One region of the Streptomyces sp. NPDC003077 genome, then DNA from elsewhere that is predicted to be linked to it. Evidence: riboswitches for the same ligand, from Rfam matches in the RefSeq annotation. Region 1 holds a riboswitch; the other holds the start of a gene.
The links. Region 1 has a riboswitch for glycine ahead of gcvP (aminomethyl-transferring glycine dehydrogenase). Riboswitches for the same ligand answer to the same signal wherever they lie in the genome.

Region 1 (3,402 bases):
AACTACGACTTCTCGACGCTGACCAGATCGGAAACGCTGCGCGGGCCGACCGACGACCTCGCCGTCGTCCGGGAGGCGGCGGGCCGGTTGCTGGACACCGTCGACACCACGGGCGGGGTGCGCCTGCTGGGCGTGGGCGTCAGCGGCCTCGCCGACTTCACGCAGGAGGACCTGTTCGCCCAGCTGGCGACCGAGCGGGAGGCTGCGGCGCGGGAGGCGGCGGCGGAGCCGCAGGCCACGGGGACGACGGGGGAGGAGGAAGCACGAGAGGCCGAGGAGCGGCCGAGGCGATGGCTTCCCGGGCTGGACGTGGTGCACGAGGAGCACGGCCCGGGGTGGGTGCAGGGCAGTGGGCTGGGCCGGGTGACCGTACGGTTCGAACAGCCGTGGTCCGGCCCGGGGCGGGTGCGGACGTTCGCGGTCGACGATCCGGCGCTGCGTCCCGGGGAACCGCTGCCGCTGGTCGGCGGGCCGGAGGACGGTCAGTCCTCCATACCGGCGACGTGTCCGAACTCCCGGTCCCCTGAGGAGGGCAGGCCGCAGGAGGCGTCCGGGGCGGCGCCGGTCGCGGGCGCCCCGGGAGCGGCCGGGTCCGGGGAGCCGATACCCGGAGCGGCCGGGTCCGGGGCGGGCGCGGCAGGAGTGATACCCGGGGCGGCGGGCGTGACACCGGGGGTGGCCGAGGACAGGCCGGCGGCGAGCGGGTCCGCGTCCGGGCCCGAGGGGGAGTGCGGGGCGGTGCCGGGGGTGGTCCTGTCCGGGGCCGAAGGCACCTCCTCCGTTCCGGAGGCGGTGTCCGGGGTGGCTTCCTCCCGTCCGGAGGCGGTATTCGGGGCGGTTCCCTCCCGTCCGGAGGCGGTGCCCGGTGTGGAGATGTCCAGCCGGTAGTGGTGGTAGAGCTGGAGCTCCTGCTGGGGGGAGAGGTGGCGGCCCACTCCGAAGTCCGGGGCGTCCCTGATCAGCTTCCGGTCGTAGGGCACGCGCAGGGTGCCGTCGACCAGTTCGCTGGGTTCCAGGGGGACGAACGCGTCGCGGCTGAACAGGCCGGTGCGCACCGCGGCCCACTCCGGTTCGCCGGTGGCGTCGTCCAGGTACACCTCGTCCACGGTGCCGATCTTGGCGCCGTTGCGGTCGAACGCCTTCCGGCCGATCAGGGTCCGGGGGTCGATGTCGGTCTGCACGGTCCCTCCAACGGGTCGGCTGCTGCCCGGGAACTGCCTTGTGACAACCACCAAACGGCACATTTCATGCCTCGGCCACTCGAACGAACTCCCGGAAGCGCGCTGGTAGGCTGGCCCTGGCTGTCGACCCCGTGCGGGAGAGTTCTCGACCACGTGCCTCGGGCGTGTGGGAGAGGACGCCGAAGGAGCAACTCCTCCCCGGAATCTCTCAGGCTCATGTACCGCATGGACGAGGTCACTCTGGAAAGCAGGGCGGGCCACGGAGACGCACGACGCCGGAACCCACCCTCACCGACGGTGAAAGCCTGTCCGTGTGCCGCGGGCCGGTGAAGCTCTCAGGTCGCGATGACAGAGGGGGAGGCCATCCGGGCACCCGCGCCGCGGTGTCCGGCAAGGTCGCGACGACCAGGAGGCCCCCGCAGATGACCACCGACCGCATCTCTTTGACCGCCCTCGAACGCGGTATCCCCTTCGAGGAACGGCACATCGGTCCCGACCGTGAGGCGCGGGCCAAGATGCTCGCGCAGGTCGGCTTCGGATCGCTGGACGAGCTCACCGCCGCCGCCGTCCCGGACGTGATCAAGAGCGCCGAGGCGCTGGGCCTGCCCCAGGGCCGTACGGAGGCGGAGGTCCTCCAGGAGCTGCGGGCGCTCGCGGACCGCAACCAGGTCCTGTCCCCGATGATCGGCCTGGGCTACTACGGCACCTTCACCCCGCCGGTGATCCTGCGCAACGTGATGGAGAACCCCGCCTGGTACACGGCGTACACGCCCTACCAGCCGGAGATCTCGCAGGGCCGCCTGGAGGCGCTGCTCAACTTCCAGACGATGGTCGCCGACCTCACCGGCCTGCCCACCTCGGGCGCCTCGCTGCTGGACGAGGGCACCGCCGCCGCCGAGGCGATGGCGCTCTCCCGCCGGGTGGGGAAGGTCAAGCAGGGCGTCTTCCTGGTGGACGCCGACGCGCTGCCGCAGACCATCGCCGTCATCGAGACCCGGGCCGAACCGACCGGCGTCGAGGTCGTGGTCGCCGACCTGTCCGAGGGCATCCCCGCCGAGGTCGCCGAGCGCGGTGTCTTCGGCGTGCTGCTCCAGTACCCGGGCGCCTCCGGCGCCGTACGGGACCCGCGGCCCGTCATCGAGCAGGCGCACGAGCTGGGCGCGGTCGTCACCGTCGCCGCCGACCTGCTGGCCCTGACGCTGCTCACCTCGCCCGGCGAGCTGGGCGCGGACATCGCGGTCGGTACGACCCAGCGGTTCGGCGTACCGATGGGCTTCGGCGGCCCGCACGCCGGCTACATGGCGGTCCGGGAGAAGTTCGCGCGCAGCCTGCCGGGCCGGCTGGTGGGCGTGTCGGTGGACGCCGACGGCACGCAGGCGTACCGGCTGGCACTCCAGACCCGCGAGCAGCACATCCGCCGCGAGAAGGCCACCAGCAACATCTGCACCGCCCAGGTGCTGCTCGCCGTCATGGCGGGCATGTACGCCGTCTACCACGGCCCGGACGGCCTGAAGACCATCGCCCGCCGCACCCACCGCTACGCCGCGATCCTCGCCGAGGGCCTGCGCGCGGGCGGCGTCGAGCTCGTCCACGACGCGTACTTCGACACCCTGACCGCACGGGTGCCCGGCCGCGCCGGCGAGGTCGTCGCCGCGGCCCGCGAGGCCGGGGTCAACCTGCGGCAGGTCGACGCCGACCTCGTCGGCATCGCCTGCGACGAGACCACCGGGCGCGCGCAACTGTCCGCCGTCTGGGGCGCCTTCGGCGTGCGCGCGGACATCGAGGCGCTGGACGCCGAGGTGGAGGACGCGCTGCCGCGCGAGCTGCTGCGCACCGACGAGTACCTCACGCACCCGGTCTTCCACCAGCACCGCTCCGAGACCGCGATGCTGCGCTACCTGCGCAAGCTCGCCGACCGCGACTACGCGCTGGACCGCGGCATGATCCCGCTGGGCTCCTGCACCATGAAGCTCAACGCCACCACCGAGATGGAGCCGGTCACCTGGCCCGAGTTCGGTCAGCTGCACCCCTTCGCCCCGGTCGAGCAGGCGCAGGGCTACCTGACGCTCATTCAGGAGCTGGAGGAGCGGCTGGCGGCCGTCACCGGCTACGACAAGGTCTCCCTCCAGCCCAACGCCGGCTCCCAGGGCGAGCTCGCGGGCCTGCTGGCCGTCCGCGCGTACCACCGGGCCAACGGTGACGAGGGCCGCACCGTCTGCCT
Region 2 (3,402 bases), on a different contig from region 1:
AAGGCGCCGGGGACCCGTACGACGGACGACACCACCGCTCCGGAGGACCCCGCCTCGGAGGCCGCCCCGAAGACGGCCGGGGACACCGACGCGCCGTACACCGAGCCGGCGGCCACGGCCGCCGACCCGAACGCGGCCACGGCACCCGCGGGCACCAGCACGTCACAGGTCGCCGACCCGTACGCCAGCCCGGACGACTCGTACACCACCCCGCAGACCTCTCCGCAGGCCGACCCCCAGACGAACCCGCAGGACAACGCGTCCGGTCCGCGGGAGGCGACCAAGGAGGAGAAGACCGGCCTGCTCTCCGCGCTCCTCGGCCTGCCGCAGGCCGTTCTGGGCAAGCTCGTGTGAGCCGACGGCCGACCCGCGTGAGCCGACGCCGAACTCGCGTGAGCCGACGCCAAGCTCGCGTGAGCCGACGCCAAGCTCGCGTGAGCCGACGGCCAGGAGGAGCGGCGCCGCCCCGGGCGGGTGGCCGCGCGCCGCTCCGCACGCGCCCGAGCCGCCGCCCGCCGGCGGCTCGCGGGCCTCACCCGAAGGCGACCGACCGCAGCGCCTCCGCCGCCGCGCGGTCCAGCAGGACCACCGAGGTGAACCCGCGCGGCAGCCGGGCCGCCCGCGCGTCCTCCGTCAGGCGGCGGACCGCGCGGCGGTGCCGGGCGAAGGCGTAGCGGGAGACGCCGCGTCCGCGATCCCGCTGGCCGGACAGCGCGACCTCGGGCGGCACGTCCAGCAGCACCAGGTGCAGCCCCCGCCCGCCGCGCCGGGCGCTGCGGGCTATCCAGCGGCGCACCCACGCCAGCGTTCCGCAGTCGTGCACCACGACACTGCCGCCGGAGCGCAGCGCCCGCCGCAGGCCCAGGTAATGGGCGGCGCGCACCAGTGGCCGGTACAGGCCGTACGGCAGGGCGCGCAGCCTGCCCCGGGCCCAGCGCTCGCGCACGTCCTGGGAGTCGATGCGGTGCACCGCCGCGCCGGACGCGTCCGCCGGCGGCACCACCCGGTGCATGAGCGTGCTCTTGCCGCTGCCCGGCAGCCCCGAGACCACGACCAGGTCCCCCGCGGGGAATTGGAGCGCGCGGGCGGTGCGCCGGTCCCGCAGGTCCACGACGTAGGCGCCGCGGCCGGGCCGGACCACCGAGCGCGCGGCGCGCCGGGGCCGGGGCACCGGGCCGGACACCCCCTTCACCCCGACGCCCGGGGGCGACGTGAACCCCCCAACCGTCGCGCATGCGGCTTGCCTTGACACGTGATCGCCCCTCCCCGAACGTTCTGGCCCGTCCCCTACCCGGAGAGTGTAAAGAAAAGGTAATGCGCTGTGGGGGGCAGAGTGCGGGCGGTGCGGGCCGGGACGCCGCGGAACCGGAAGCGGGGACGGGCCGGGCGGGACGCCGCGGAACACGGGAGCGGGGACGGGCGGACGCCGCGGAACACGGGAGCGGAAGCGGTACGAGCGCCGCGGAAACCCAGGAGCCGGAACGGGCCGACGGTACGGAACCCGCAGGAAGAGGACGGTCCGGACGCCACGGAACCCAGGAGCGGGAACGGGCCCGGCGGGGCCTCCGGGCCTCCGGTTCCGGCCGGGACTCCTGCATCCGGCGATCCCGTGCGATGATGTGCGCGCCGTCCGGGTCGTGCGTCCTTGCGCTTCCCGTACGGCCGTTCGTACGCCCGTACGCGTCCCGCGACCGGCACACGCACGCACCACGCACAGCCATACGCACAGCCAACTGCATACCGGCCGCTTGAATCCGCGCGGGAGAGTCCCCGGCCGCCACGGCGGGGCGCCGAAGGAGCAAGTCCTCCCTTGAATCTCTCAGGCCCCTATACCGCGCGGGCGAGGCAGATCTGAAAAGCGGGCCGCAGCGGCGGCTCCACCCAAGGTGCAAACCGGGTCCGGGCACGGACTCCCGGTGAACCTCTCAGGTTCCGATGACAGATGGGGAGACCGTCCCGTCACCCCTGCCCGGAGGCCGGAACCATGACCGAAGCCCCACGTCGTACGGCGCTCGACGCCACCCACCGCGCGCTCGGCGCGACCATGACCGACTTCGCCGGCTGGGACATGCCGCTGCGGTACGGCAGCGAGCGCGAGGAGCACATCGCGGTCCGCACCCGGGCCGGCCTCTTCGACCTGTCCCACATGGGCGAGATCACCGTCACCGGGCCGGGCGCCGCGGACCTGCTGGACCACGCGCTGGTGGGCAACATCGGCGGGGTGGCCGTCGGCCGCGCCCGGTACACCATGATCTGCGACGAGCGCGGCGGCATCCTGGACGACCTGATCGTCTACCGGCTGGCCGACCGGGAGTACATGGTCGTCGCCAACGCCTCCAACGCCCAGGTGGTGCTGGACGCGCTGACCGAGCGGGCCGCCGGTTTCGAGGCCGAGGTACGCGACGACCGGGACGCCTACGCGCTGCTCGCCGTGCAGGGCCCGGAGTCCCCCGGCATCCTCAAGGCGCTCACCGACGCCGACCTGGACGGGCTGAAGTACTACGCCGGCCTGCCCGGCACGGTCGCCGGCGTCCAGGCGCTGATCGCCCGCACCGGCTACACCGGCGAGGACGGCTTCGAGCTGTTCGTCCGGCCCGAGGACGCGCCGGGCCTGTGGGACGCGCTGCTGGCCGCCGGCCGCGACGCGGGCCTGGTGCCGTGCGGCCTGTCCTGCCGGGACACGCTGCGCCTGGAGGCGGGCATGCCGCTGTACGGGCACGAGCTGACCCGCGACACCACGCCCTTCGACGCCGGTCTGGGCCGGGTCGTGAAGTTCGACAAGACCTCGAACAACGGCGCCTTCGTCGGCCGGGCCGCGCTGGAGGAGGCGGCCGAGCGCGCCGCGTCCGCGCCGCCGCGCAAGCTCGTGGGCCTGGTGGCCCAGGGCCGCCGGGTGCCGCGCGCCGGGTTCCCGGTGGTGGCGGCCGACGGCACGGTCATCGGCGAGGTGACCTCGGGTGCCCCGTCCCCCACGCTGGGCAAGCCGATCGCCATCGCCTACGTCGACGCGGCACACGCCGCGCCCGGGACCGAGGGCGTCGCGGTGGACATCCGCGGCAGCCACGAGCCGTACGACGTGGTCGCGCTGCCGTTCTACAAGCGGCAGAAGTGATCCACGGGCGGTCGTTCCCGGTAGCGGAAGCAGTCGTTCCCAGTAACGGGGACAGTCGTTCCCAGTAACGGGGACAGTCGTTCCCGGTAGCGGGAGCGGTCCGCGAGCGGCAGAGGTGATCGCCGAGCGGCGGATGTGATCCGCGGGGGTGAGGCGGTCCGCGCCACGACAGGACGGCCCCTCCGCCCCGGCGGACGGCACGCACCGCCGCTCCGGAACGCCGACGCGTACCGACTGACGCCGACGCGTACCGCGTGACGGTGGCGCGGGACGAGTGACGGTGGCGCGGG

Region 2: linked by a shared signal. The riboswitch ahead of gcvT (glycine cleavage system aminomethyltransferase GcvT) and the one ahead of gcvP (aminomethyl-transferring glycine dehydrogenase) in region 1 are both predicted to bind glycine.

Annotation. Positions count from the first base shown of each region.
Region 1 is NZ_JBEXNM010000041.1:63,973-67,374, reverse strand. It holds gene ABZX96_RS24750 (DNA polymerase IV) at 1-888, shown strand, start outside; partial or broken gene ABZX96_RS24745 (PRC-barrel domain-containing protein) at 870-1,181, opposite strand; glycine riboswitch at 1,306-1,415, shown strand; gene gcvP (aminomethyl-transferring glycine dehydrogenase) at 1,604-3,402, shown strand, end outside.
Region 2 is NZ_JBEXNM010000052.1:36,780-40,181, forward strand. It holds gene ABZX96_RS27955 (hypothetical protein) at 1-354, shown strand, start outside; gene ABZX96_RS27960 (AAA family ATPase) at 533-1,141, opposite strand; glycine riboswitch at 1,750-1,845, shown strand; gene gcvT (glycine cleavage system aminomethyltransferase GcvT) at 1,985-3,112, shown strand.